3 linked regions of the Pseudobacteroides sp. genome follow. The protein of the gene in region 1 interacts with the protein of each later gene in a pairwise test. Links are inferred from orthologs where the notes say so. Each region holds a gene or a part of one and is shown on either strand. Other genes may lie near its edges.

What was found. Proteins that work in one complex are often made in the same cells at the same time.
Region 2: the proteins of rlmB (region 1) and tsaE interact in binary tests that used the Escherichia coli proteins (3 or more experiments, as listed by UniProt). The link is inferred for Pseudobacteroides sp. from one-to-one orthologs.
Region 3: the proteins of rlmB (region 1) and VIO64_RS15815 interact in binary tests that used the Escherichia coli proteins (3 or more experiments, as listed by UniProt). The link is inferred for Pseudobacteroides sp. from one-to-one orthologs.

Annotation. Positions count from the first base shown.
Region 1 is NZ_DATCTU010000074.1:70,949-75,027, reverse strand. The notes cover bases 1,298-4,076. They hold rlmB (23S rRNA (guanosine(2251)-2'-O)-methyltransferase RlmB), read left to right. Parts: upstream 1,298-2,137; coding sequence 2,138-3,016; downstream 3,017-4,076. Other genes in these bases: sigH (RNA polymerase sporulation sigma factor SigH), read left to right, coding at 3,546-4,076; VIO64_RS23090 (NYN domain-containing protein), read left to right, coding at 3,045-3,200; VIO64_RS10920 (Mini-ribonuclease 3), read left to right, coding at 1,651-2,070; VIO64_RS10925 (response regulator), read left to right, coding at 1,298-1,438. In the rest of the region: cysS (cysteine--tRNA ligase), read left to right, coding at 1-534; more of VIO64_RS10925, read left to right, coding at 1,076-1,297; more of sigH, read left to right, coding at 4,077-4,079. UniProt on the Escherichia coli protein: Specifically methylates the ribose of guanosine 2251 in 23S rRNA.
Region 2 is NZ_DATCTU010000034.1:1,378-5,675, forward strand. The notes cover bases 949-3,946. They hold tsaE (tRNA (adenosine(37)-N6)-threonylcarbamoyltransferase complex ATPase subunit type 1 TsaE), read left to right. Parts: upstream 949-2,218; coding sequence 2,219-2,674; downstream 2,675-3,946. Other genes in these bases: VIO64_RS06225 (amidohydrolase), read left to right, coding at 1,027-2,232; tsaB (tRNA (adenosine(37)-N6)-threonylcarbamoyltransferase complex dimerization subunit type 1 TsaB), read left to right, coding at 2,736-3,449; rimI (ribosomal protein S18-alanine N-acetyltransferase), read left to right, coding at 3,442-3,906. Outside these bases: VIO64_RS06220 (putative glycoside hydrolase), read left to right, coding at 1-731; VIO64_RS06245 (ATP-binding protein), read left to right, coding at 4,093-4,298. UniProt on the Escherichia coli protein: Required for the formation of a threonylcarbamoyl group on adenosine at position 37 (t(6)A37) in tRNAs that read codons beginning with adenine.
Region 3 is NZ_DATCTU010000098.1:54,634-58,838, forward strand. Bases 353-3,257 are described here. They hold VIO64_RS15815 (NAD(P)H-hydrate dehydratase), read right to left. Parts: upstream 2,627-3,257; coding sequence 1,079-2,626; downstream 353-1,078. Other genes in these bases: alr (alanine racemase), read right to left, coding at 353-1,064; VIO64_RS15820 (O-antigen ligase family protein), read right to left, coding at 2,815-3,257. Outside these bases: more of alr, read right to left, coding at 1-352; more of VIO64_RS15820, read right to left, coding at 3,258-4,205. UniProt on the Escherichia coli protein: Bifunctional enzyme that catalyzes the epimerization of the S- and R-forms of NAD(P)HX and the dehydration of the S-form of NAD(P)HX at the expense of ADP, which is converted to AMP.

The DNA.
Region 1 (4,079 bases):
ATGCTTTCCGCACATTACAGAAGCCCCATAAACTTTAGTGATGATCTTCTAGAACAGGCAAAGTCCGGTCTTGAAAGGCTCTACACCTGCCTTGAAAACTTGAACTACCTGTTGGGAAACAAAGCTGCATCAGAAGCTGGGGATATCAATGAAAACTACAAAAATGAGCTTTTATCGTATAAGGGTAAGTTTATTGATGCGATGGATGACGATTTAAATACAGCAGATGCACTTGCAGCTCTGTTTGATATGGTAAGAGAGATAAACTCCTTTGTGAATTCCGGCAATGAGGTTTCCTACGGCAGTCTTGTTTATTCAAAAGAGCTTTTAAAGGAGCTTGGAAGCGTACTGGGACTTTTGCAAAAGGAAAACAATAATAATCTGGATAGTGAAATTGAGGAATTGATAAATAACAGGCAGCAGGCCAGAAAGGATAAAAACTGGAAGTTGGCGGATGAGATTAGGGATAAGCTTAAAGATATGGGGATAGTACTTGAGGATACGCCCCAGGGAGTTAAGTGGAAACGAATTTAATAACTCTATAAATGTATTTAATAGAAGAAGGCGATTACTTTTATAATCGCCTTCTATTTACGTTCATGTTTGCAGAAGATGAAAAATTTGCTTATAAAAACAAAAAACTGCGGCTTTTGCTCTTGCCGCAGATTCCTCTATATTTATATCAAAAATAGGAGGTAAAAGTATAAGTGTACACTATTATTATAAAATTATATTTATATCTAGTCAATGTACAAATTGTTAATAAAAAGTTATTAATTAGTAAATTTTTTTATTCACTTTTCACAAATTGCACTATAAATTATTAGGAAGCTTTTTAAAAGCTAAGAATTTATTGATCTTTTTTGGGGTTTTATAATCTTTTTTATTATCTCGGGTTTATTTACATATCATTTGAAGTATGCTAAAATTATTATAAATAGAAATCAATTGCATTTATGCTTCAATTAAATTTTAACATTTTAATATTATAAATTTTTAATTTTCTAGTCTGTAAAATTGGTGTGGTTCTTTGTTTTCCAGAATATTATAGTAAACTTCAAATATGGAGAAAAATATGAAAGTACTTATTGCTGATGATGTATTATTCATGAGAAGATTATTGTCCAATCAATTAGCCAAATATGGCTATGAGGTTATAGAGGCGGAAAACGGTGAGGATGCGGTTCTCAAATGTATAAGAGAACAACCTGATTTGGTTTTTATGGATGTTGTTATGCCCAAAATGGATGGAATCACGGCTACCAGGCTTATAAAAAATGAGATAAGCGGCAAGATAATAATTTGCTCTGTCATAAGCGATAAGAATAAAGTGCTTGAAGCAATTAAGGCGGGAGCAAGCGATTATATAGTAAAACCTGTTAATGACAAACGTCTCCAGGAAACCATCAATAAGTTTTGCAGTGTGCCAAGTGAATAGTCAGGGTGAATAATTCTTAGGTCTAGTAACAGCTTTCTCATGCCTCCTATATATCATCAAACCTCGATTTTTATTCTTTCAGCCAATAAAAAATGAATATTTTGCAGTGGTATGTGTATTATTAATATGGTATAATGCAAATAATTGATTATTGTAAGATTTTAATTTAACAATATTATTAACAATATAAAAAGTAAGGTAAAAAGATATTGATGCTTATTGAATTTATCGAAAATGTATTAAAGGACAATAATGTAAGTCATTCGGACGTTAATCAGTACTCTCCTCTTGTACTAGCCTACATAGGTGATTCTGTCTATGAGGTTTTTATCCGTACCCTATTAGTGTCAAAGGGGAATGCACCTGTGTACAAGCTTCACAAGCAATCTGTTGCTTTTGTTAAGGCAAAAGCCCAATCCGATATCATTCATAGTATCATGGATAACTTAACTGAAGATGAGCAGGAGGTTGTGAGAAGGGGCAGAAACGCAAAATCCGGCACCATTCCTAAAAATGCTGACGTTGTAGAATACAAGTACGCAACAGGCTTTGAAACGCTGTTGGGCTATTTGTACTTGAAAAAGGATTACGGCAGGCTGACAGAAATTTTAAAAATGTCTGTATCTGTATAAATATATTAACTAAAAGAAAATATAATTACGTAAAATTTAAACATAATGAATTGAAAGAAGATAAATTATGAGTGATTTCAGAGGAAACAAGAATAGAAGAGATAGAAGAGACGGCAAACAGCCAAGAAGTTCAGGTGAATTTCACCTAGACAAAAAGAGAGAAGTGCTTGATAAACCTGACAGAAGTTTGGGGTTTGAAGGTGAAGATAAAAACTCAGACATATTAGAGGGCAGAAACCCTGTTTTGGAAGCGTTAAAAGCGGGAAGGACTATAAATAAGATACTTATTGCAAAAGGTGAGAGAGAAGGTTCTATAAAGCAAATTGCTGCAATGGCGAAGGAAATGGGAATAACTATCCAGGAGGTTGATAGAAGGAACCTTGACAGTATTTCCCTTACCAAATCTCATCAAGGTGTAATTGCTTATGTTTCTGTTAAGGAATATGTTGAAGTTGACGATATATTAAAGGAATCGGAGAATAGCGGAAAGCCTCCGTTTATTCTGATTCTTGATGAAATAAACGACGCACATAATCTGGGATCTATTTTAAGGACAGCCGATGCAGTAGGCGTGCATGGAGTTATTATACCCAAGAGAAGAGCGGTAGGACTCACATCTGTTGTAGCAAAGGCTTCTGCAGGAGCTATTGAATATGTACCTGTTGCGAGGGTAACAAATATTGCCCAGACCATTGATTATCTTAAGAAGAACAATATTTGGGTAATCGGAACAGATCAGACAGGTGAAAAAGAGTTTTACAAGAGCGACTTGAAAGGCCCTGTTGCACTGGTAATTGGCAGTGAGGGCGAAGGCATGGGCAGACTAGTAAGGGAAAAATGTGATTTTGTGGTTAGAATTCCAATGATGGGAAATATTTCGTCATTAAATGCCTCTGTTGCTGCTGCTGTCATGATGTACGAAATATTGAAGCAAAGAGGTGTGTAGAGGTATAGTGAAATAATAAGGCCTACAAATAAATATTATTGTTGTTTTTGAAGGCTATTTAGTAAAAACAGTCATGAAAAAAGAATTTTTTGATAGTATGACAATAGTGTTTACTAAACAATTTGATACTGCCGATAAATTATATCGAAAGATTTGTATTAAAATGAGGCATAACTTGTTTTAAGCTTGACAATAGGCAAGTTGCTCCTTATAATTTACTATATGTTGCCTTGACAATTTTAGGTTGCAAATGACTAGAATGACTGCAATGTAACTTTATTCCCACTGAATCAAATGAAAATATTAAATTATAGAAGTTAATTTTAATTGTTGAGTTTATTTAACAATGTTTTCTCTGATAAGGTATACCCCCGCCGGAAAGCATCCGGTCGGTTAAGTTTATAGATTTTAGGAAAAATTATTTTCCGATGGTTGAGCTGTAATTATTTGATACTGAATGTATGTTTATAATCCTGCTAAAGCTTTTGGGAAATATTGTAACAATAAAGTCAGACAGGGGGGCTTCAACTTGAAAACAAATGTACAAACCGGAATGGCCAATTCTTTTAGTACAATGCATGATGAGGAAGTAATATTAGATGCACGATCTGGTGACAGCATAGCCCTTGAATATCTTATCAACAAGTACAGGAGCTTCGTTCGTGCCAAAGCCAGAACATATTTTTTAATTGGTGCCGACAGGGAAGACATTATCCAGGAAGGAATGATCGGACTTTTTAAAGCCATCCGAGATTTCAGAGAGGACAAGTTGTCTTCATTCCGGGCTTTTGCCGAGCTTTGCATTACAAGACAAATAATTACTGCAATCAAAACAGCTACAAGGCAGAAGCATATTCCACTTAACTCTTATGTTTCACTTAACAGGCCCGTCTTTGACGAAGAGTCTGATCGCACCCTTATGGATTTGATAAGTGAGGAAAGCGTTTCCGACCCTGAAGAAATGATTATAAACAGGGAAGAGTTTAATGGTATTGAAGAAAAAATGGGTGAAATTCTGAGCGGCTTGGAATGGGAAGTTCTGTCACTTTATTTGCAGGGCAGA
Region 2 (4,298 bases), on another replicon or contig:
AGCTGGCATACAAGAAAAAGGATGGAAGCCTGTGGAGAGATAATAATGGTAAAGCATGGGTAAATCCTTTTAATAAGTCTGCCTGGGATTATAACATAAAAATTGCACTTGAGGCGATAGATAATGGATTTGATGCGATACAGTATGATTACGTCAGGTTTTGTAATGATGGTGATATAAAAAGCATATATTTTGGAGAAAATTTCGATCCCAACACCAAATCAGATGCAATAGCTGAATTTTTAAAGCAGTCATATGAGGAAATTCATACAAAAAGGGGCATAGAGTTATCCGCTGATGTTTTTGGAATATCTGCGGTTGCTACTGCCGACGATAAAATAATCGGTCAAAATTGGGAAAAGCTGGCTCAACATGTAGATTACCTTTCACCGATGGTTTATCCATCCCATTACGCAACAATACAGCAAAACGGAGTAGGACAGGAAATAAACGGTGTAAAATTTACAAAGCCGGACTTGGAGCCATATAATGTTATATACCAAACGCTTTTATCAGGTGAAAAGAGATTAAATCAAGCCAATATAAAAGTTAATGTCAGGCCATATTTGCAAGCCTTTACTGCACCATGGATCGGGAAAGGATATTATCAGAAATATGGAACCGAACAGATTAGAGCACAGATAAAGGCTGTATATGATGCGGGGTATACTGAATGGATATTATGGGATCCGGCAAATAAATATCCACTGGATGCATTTCAAAAGAAGTAGATATGTTGCGAAAAACAATTTTATTAGCAAAAGCAGTTGAAGCGACTTCATTTACATTATAGAAAATAAATAAATAATGACTGATAGAAAAGCAGACAGAAAATACAAACAGAAAACATATATTGATGACAAGGCTTGCTTCGATAAGGAGCAGGCCTTGTCATCAATATATAGTCATAATAAAGTTTTCGTTGTAATAACCATTTCTATATATTAAAATATTAGAGAAAAAACAGGATTATGTGTTTATATATAGAAATCACTAATTAATATTTATCATATTTTGGAGGTAAAAATGTTACTGATTAAAAATGCCAGAATTATAAGCATGGAAAGTACAGATTATGATAATGGCTATATCTTAGCTGATAAAGGAAAAATAGTAGATATCGGATCAATGGAGAGGTTTAGTGAAACACAGATTGAAAAGAAATATTCAATTAAAACTGTTATAGATGCAAATAATAATTATGTGTTACCCGGCTTTATAGATGCACACTGCCATGTAGGAATGTGGGAAGATTCTGTGGGATTTGAGGGTGATGACGGAAATGAGATGACCGATCCTGTAATGCCTCATTTGAGAGCAATCGACGGCGTATACCATATGGACAGAGCTTTTGTAGAAGCAAGGGAAGCAGGTGTAACGACAGTAGTTACAGGTCCGGGAAGTGCAAATGTTCTGGGAGGTCAGTTTGCAGCATTAAAGACATATGGAAGAAGCGTTGATGAGATGGTTTTAAAGGAGCCTGTAGCACTTAAGGCGGCTTTTGGAGAAAACCCAAAAACCGTTTACAATGAGAAAAGGCAGACTCCAATGACTAGAATGGCTACTGCGGCCCTGCTGCGTGAAAATTTAGCAAAAGCACAAGAATATAAAAAGATGCTGGATGATTATAATAATGATCCGGAGGAAAATGACAAACCTGAGTATGACATTAAAATGGATGCGTTACTTAAAATTATAAATAAAGAGGTTCCGTTAAAAGCTCATGCTCATAGAGCTGATGATATTTTGACAGCTCTAAGGATTGCTAAGGAATTTGATATTAAAGTTACTATAGAGCATTGTACAGAAGGATACATGATTAAGGACCTTCTGTTGGAGGAAGGTGTAGAGGCTTGTTTAGGTCCTTTGCTTACCGACAGATCAAAGATTGAACTTAGAAACCAAAGCATTAAATCTCCAGGGATTTTGTCAAATGCGGGAGTAAATGTGGCAATAACAACCGACCACCCATGTGTTCCTATTCAGCACTTAAGCCTGTCTGCTGCTATGGCAGTAAAAGAAGGCATGGATGAAAGGAAAGCACTCCAGTCGATAACTATAAATGCTGCAAAAATTACAGGTATTGACGACAGGGTTGGAAGTCTGGCTGTGGGTAAGGATGCTGATATTGTCATTTTTGATGGGAATCCATTAGAGTTAAAGACAAATGTGCAGAACACTATAATAAACGGCATTTTGGTTTATGAAAGGGAAAAGAATGAAAAGCTTTAAAACTGTTTCGCAGGATGAAACTGCGGCACTTGGAAGAAAACTTGGTGAACTGCTTAAAGCAGGGGATGTTGTTTGTCTTATAGGTGATCTTGGTACCGGTAAAACAGCTTTTACAAAAGGAATAGCTGAGGCTCTTGGGGTACAAGGTTATATAACAAGCCCCACTTTTACTTTTGTCAATGAGTATCAGGGAAGGATTCCAATGTTTCATTTCGATGTTTATAGAATAGGTGATCCGGAGGATTTGTTTGAAATAGGTTTTGAGGAATACCTTGAGAGAGACGGTATTGTTGTTATAGAATGGGCAAACATGATAAAGGAAATACTTCCTTCTGATTATATCTGGGTTGAAATCAGGAAGGATATTAATGCTGATTTTAATATGAGAATAATAGAGATAGAGTTTGTGGGGAACAATTATTGCAGTATTAAAGATATGTAATAATTCCCCCATGCCTCTTAGATATATTTTACTTATGCTGGTTTTGAAAGGAAGATACGATTTGAAAGTATTAGCTGTAGATACATCATCAACCATAGCAGCAGTAGCGATAATTGAAAATGAAGTGCTTTTAGGCGAATATTTTGTAAATAATAAAAAGACTCACTCTCAAAAGCTTATGCCAATGATTAAAGAGCTTACCGAAAGCTTGGGACTTAATCCTGCAGAAATTGATATTTTTGCGGCATCAGTAGGGCCAGGCTCTTTTACCGGTCTAAGGATTGGAGTTACCAGCATAAAGGCTATGGCTTATGCACTGGAAAAGCCTGTTGTAAGTATTCCTACATTGGATGCATTGGCATACAATTATCCAGCATCTAATGCAATAATATGTCCAATAATGGATGCAAGGAATAACCAGGTATATACTGCTTTCTACAGGTTTAAGGATCAGCCTCTCCGCGAGTCAGAATACATGGCGTTGCCCATTGCGAGCTTGATGCAGATTCTTATTGAGACCGAAGAAAATATATGTTTTGTGGGAGACGGTGTAGAAAGACACCGGGATTATTTATTAAATGAGCTTGGTCAAAAATGCAGTTTTGCACCGCACAACCTTATTTTAAATAGGGCATCTTCTGTTGCACAATTAGCTTTGGCAAGAGCTATCGATGGTAAAGTTGAAAGCCCTGTTGACATGATCCCGTTTTATTTGAGAAAATCTCAGGCAGAGCAGGAGTATGACAAGAGAAACGGAGAAAAGTCAAATGAGTGATTTTAAAGTTGTTCCAATGAATTTAGAGCATGTTAATGACATTATGATTGTTGAAAGTTTAAGTTTTTCTATTCCATGGTCAAAAAATGCTTTCATTGAGGAAATAACTAAAAATTCATTTGCATATTATTATGCGGGTATCTATAAGGGCAAGGCTGTGGGTTATGGCGGTATGTGGCAGGTCTTTGACGAGGGTCATGTTACAAACATTGCGGTACACCCCGAATTTAGAAAAATTGGTATAGCGAGCAGAATTTTAGAGTTTATGATTGGAGAATCAATTAATAAGGGTATACAAAGAATGACCCTTGAGGTCAGAAAAAGTAATGTATCTGCGATAAATTTATATCAAAAGTATGGCTTTATTAATGAAGGAATCAGGAAATCGTATTATGCTGACAATGGTGAAGACGCAGTAATTATGTGGAAGCATAAAATGGACATTAATGCTTCCTAATTTATATATCTATAAAACATCTATAAAACATCTATAAGCATATCCTAAAACCTAGCAAACAGGTGCCTTTTAGGTTTTCATTAAAAATCATTAAAAAAAAGGGTTTTTGTCTTAAGTAGTTGAATATATAGAATATTATAATAAATAGGCTTTTTGTGATAATACATTCGCAAAGGGGGCAATTAAATGTCAGGCTTTGAGAGGTTGTCTTATGATAAACTCAGAAATGAGTGCAATCCGAGACAGTTTGATTTTAATAGCACTGCAGAGCTTCAAACACTAGACGGTATAATAGGCCAGGAAAGAGCTGTTAAATCAATGGAATTCGGGCTCAACATCAGATTAAGAGGCTACAATATTTATATGTCAGGCCTGACCGGTACCGGTAAAAC
Region 3 (4,205 bases), on another replicon or contig:
ATTGAAGCAATTTCTTCTACGGAGATTTCATTACTTCCCTGTTTTCCGAACAAAACCACTTCATCACCGACAGATACTTCACTTGCAAGATCGGTGACATCTACGAGACACTGATCCATGCACACACGCCCAACTACAGGAGCAAACTCTCCATTTATCAAAACCTTTCCCTTGTTACTCATAAGTCTGGTATAACCATCAGCATATCCTATAGGTATTGTTGCAATTTTACTTACCCTGGAAGTCTTAAATGTTCTGCCATAACTTATACATGTATTATTCTCAACTTCCTTCACAAGTATTACATTTGCTTTCAAAGTCATAGCAGATTTTAGGTCGATTTTTTTTGCATCAACCTCATTGGACGGATACATTCCGTATTGGATAATGCCCGGCCTCACAAGATTTAGGTGCATGCTGGGAAATTCAATAATGGCTGCACTGTTGGCAACATGCTTCACAGGTATATACACACCTATCCTGTTAAGCTCGCTGCAGATCCCCATGAACCTTTCAAACTGCATCTCTGTGTAGCTTTTGTCCTTCTCGTCCGCTGAAGCAAAATGTGTAAAAAGACCCTCGACAACAATTCTTGGAAGCTTGCTTATTTCCAATACATTTTTTACAGCACTGTACCCGGGCATAAAGCCTACCCTGGTCATACCGGTGTCTATTTTAATATGGATTTTTACATTCCTTTTCTGCCTCACAGCTTCTTCAGACAATGCTCTTGCAAGATCATGGCTGAAAACTGCCTGAGTAACATTATATTTTATTATATCGGCAGCTCTTATAGGATCTGTATAGCTTAAAATCAATATGGGCACATCAATATTGTTTTTTCTAAGCTGTATGGCCTCATCAAGCATTGACACGGCAAGACATGTAGCCCCGTTTTCCAAAATGGTTCTCACCACTTCCATAACACCATGTCCATATGCATCTGCCTTTACTACTCCCATTATTTCCGATTTTTTATTTGTTATTCTTCTTATTTCCCTTAAATTGTGGGCAATAGCATCAAGATCAACTTCGGCCCATGCCCTGTTAAATTTCTGCTCCATTTTTACCCCTTCTTTTATATATATTGGTGTATTGCATAAGGCAGTTCTTCGATCAAGTCACCTGCTATAATCCCATATTGGCCCTTCTTATGTGCAGCCATATCCCCTGCCAAACCGTGGAGAAAAACCCCGGCAACTGCAGAGTCCTCAGGCGTAAAGCCCTGGCCTATAAATCCTGCTATTATTCCTGTCAGCACATCACCTGTACCTGCAGTTGACATCCCAGGATTTCCTGTGGGATTTATATAAATTCTCCCGCCAGGAGCAGCAATAATGGTTTTTGAGCCCTTTAATACCGTTATAACATTATACTGGGCGGAAAAATCCCCGGCATGTTTTATTCGGTCATTCTGAATATCCGAAATGCTCATTCCCATAAGCCTGGCCATTTCTCCCGGGTGAGGCGTAACTACCACGGGCACCTTTGCCTTTTTCAATATTGCTGCATCCTTTGAGACGGCGTTCAAAGCATCTGCATCAAGCACAATGGGAACACTTGCATTTACAAGTATCTCTTGTACTAGTTCAATAATGTCCTGCCGACATGAAATACCCGGACCAATTGCCGCCACATTCATTTTTTCCATTTGTTTTAATATATCTTTAGCGGATTCTTTGGAAAAGTGCTCTTTACCCTTATCCTCAAATGGTATAACAATGGGCTCCACCAACTGAGCACTGTAAATATTACCCAATACAGCCGGAACCCCAAGATACACAAGCCCTGCACCCGACCTTAAAGCTGCCTTTGCACAAAGGCAGCCTGAGCCTGTCATTCCCGTTGAACCGCTTATAATGAGGACCCTCCCATAATTACCCTTACTACTTTCCTTTATTCTTTTTGGTATTATATCGGACACATGCTCTTTATCTATAAGAGTTGTTTTCATATTTACAGCATCACATATTGACTTGGGTATACCGATGTCGGCGATTACAAGCTCACCCGTATGTTCACACCCGGGACTAATTAAAAGTCCGGTCTTTGGAAATGTAAATGTTACGGTTTTATGAGCCTTTATGGACTTTCCAAGGACTTTTCCCGTTTCACCGTTTACCCCAGAGGGAATATCTATCGATACAACATATTTTGAAGAGTCATTTACAAGTTTTACTATTTCCTCAATGATGCCTGTCACTTGCCCTTTAAAACCTGTTCCAAAAATCCCGTCTATAACGGCATCACAGCATTCCAGTTCCCTTTTAATTTCCGAAAGTATATTTTTATCGACGACTTCAACAGTCTTTATATTCATGTTTTCAATGATTTTTAAGTTTATTTGTGCATCACTTTTAACTTCGGATTTTTTCGAGGTAATATATACAGATACGTAGGCCCCTAGATTATTTAAATGCCTTGCAACAGCATAAGCATCTCCACCGTTATTCCCCTTACCCGCCAAGACAATAACCTTTTTTCCTTCCATGGCACCGATACTTCTTGTGGTCTCCTCTACCACCTTAAGTGCAGCATTTTCCATGAGAACAATTCCCGGTATACCTATTTTGTTTATGGTTTCATCATCCATTCTTCCAATTTGCTCCGGAGTTGCAACCTTCATATAAAACCCTCCACAATTTCCTACATATTAACAAATAAGTAAAATAGAACTTCCCGAGCTTAAGCCCATTATTAAGGGAAGTCGTATTTTACTTATTCCTTTTATATATTAATTATTATTAACCATTATATATTACTCATTATATATTACTCATTATATTGATCACTTTTAAATATCCTGAAAACCTTCTAGGCTTTATTGCTTATTCCTTCTCTTTTCCTCATTGTAATACTCAACGCAGCTAAAACTAATGCCACAATTACCCAGAAAATCAACATTACTCTTGGATAATACCATATATACTCAGCCAGTGCCATTACAAGGACGCTAACAATAGAACATATTCCTGCAATAAGAATATTGTTTATGTTTGCTTCTGCCTTATTTGACAAGTTTAATATGCACTTTTTAACAAGCCTCCCAATAAACCACACAAAAGTTGCTATGCCCATAATACCCATTTCAATCCATATCTGTATATATAAATTGTGGGCATGGGGCGGAACCTTGGCAGTGTATTGATAATAGTTTTTACAGATTCCCATAAATACATCTGTTCCTAATCCTATTCCTGCCTTCCAGTACTCAGTGAACATGGGCATAATGGTCTGGTATATCTTTATCCTGTACATAGCCGATGTATCTGCTTGAGTCAATGACATGAGTCTTCTGTATATACTTTGCGGCATAAAGGGTATAAACGCTATCCCTGCAAGTATAACCAGCGGCAGCAGCTTTTTGTTTTTAAAGAATACAAATATCAGCACCGATCCAGCAAAACATAGCCACGCTGCACGTGTGCCTGTCCAGACGAGGGATATGAGAGGTGGAACTGCCAATAATGAGTAAAGTATCTTTTTAAATACATTCTTTGAATTTAAAACTACTGCAAAATAAAAAGGTATTGTCATAAGCAGCAACTCGGCGTAGTTGTTGGGATTTCCCACAGTAGAAAAAACTCGCCCCTTTGCATCGGAGTTTGTCACAAGATCTATAAAGGCGGGATTAACCGGTATTCCCACTATTTTAGCCTGGTATATACCGAAAAGGCCTGTAAATGTGACTCCCCACAACATTATCTCTATAAAGCTGTTTATGGACCTTTCGGTATTTATAGAGCTTACTATGACTATGACCAGCAAAAAGCATGTAAGAAAAAACAGGAGAAACCTCATGCTGTCCATCGGGAAGAATGAATTGCCCACTGATAAAATCACACACAGCATAAACAGAAGTAGGGCAAAATCAAGTCCTTTAACATTAAAACTTTCAAACCTGTGAAATATTGTTTTTACAAAAAACATTGCTCCAAGTGCCAGTACGATGACTGTGGTGTATATATTGTACCACTTCTCATCAGGAACTGAAATAATATATACAATGCTTAATGCTATAACAATCTCTATCCTGCGAAGTATATTTACAGCAGATCTTACAATAAGGCTCTCTGCAAATATATGACCGTATTTTGTGTAATAGGTGTTTAAAAATCTTGGAATAATGTTCAAGGCTTTATCCAATACACTGACAAAAAAGCTGTACTCCAATACCCTTGAATAAAAATCTCTTCTCTTTATAA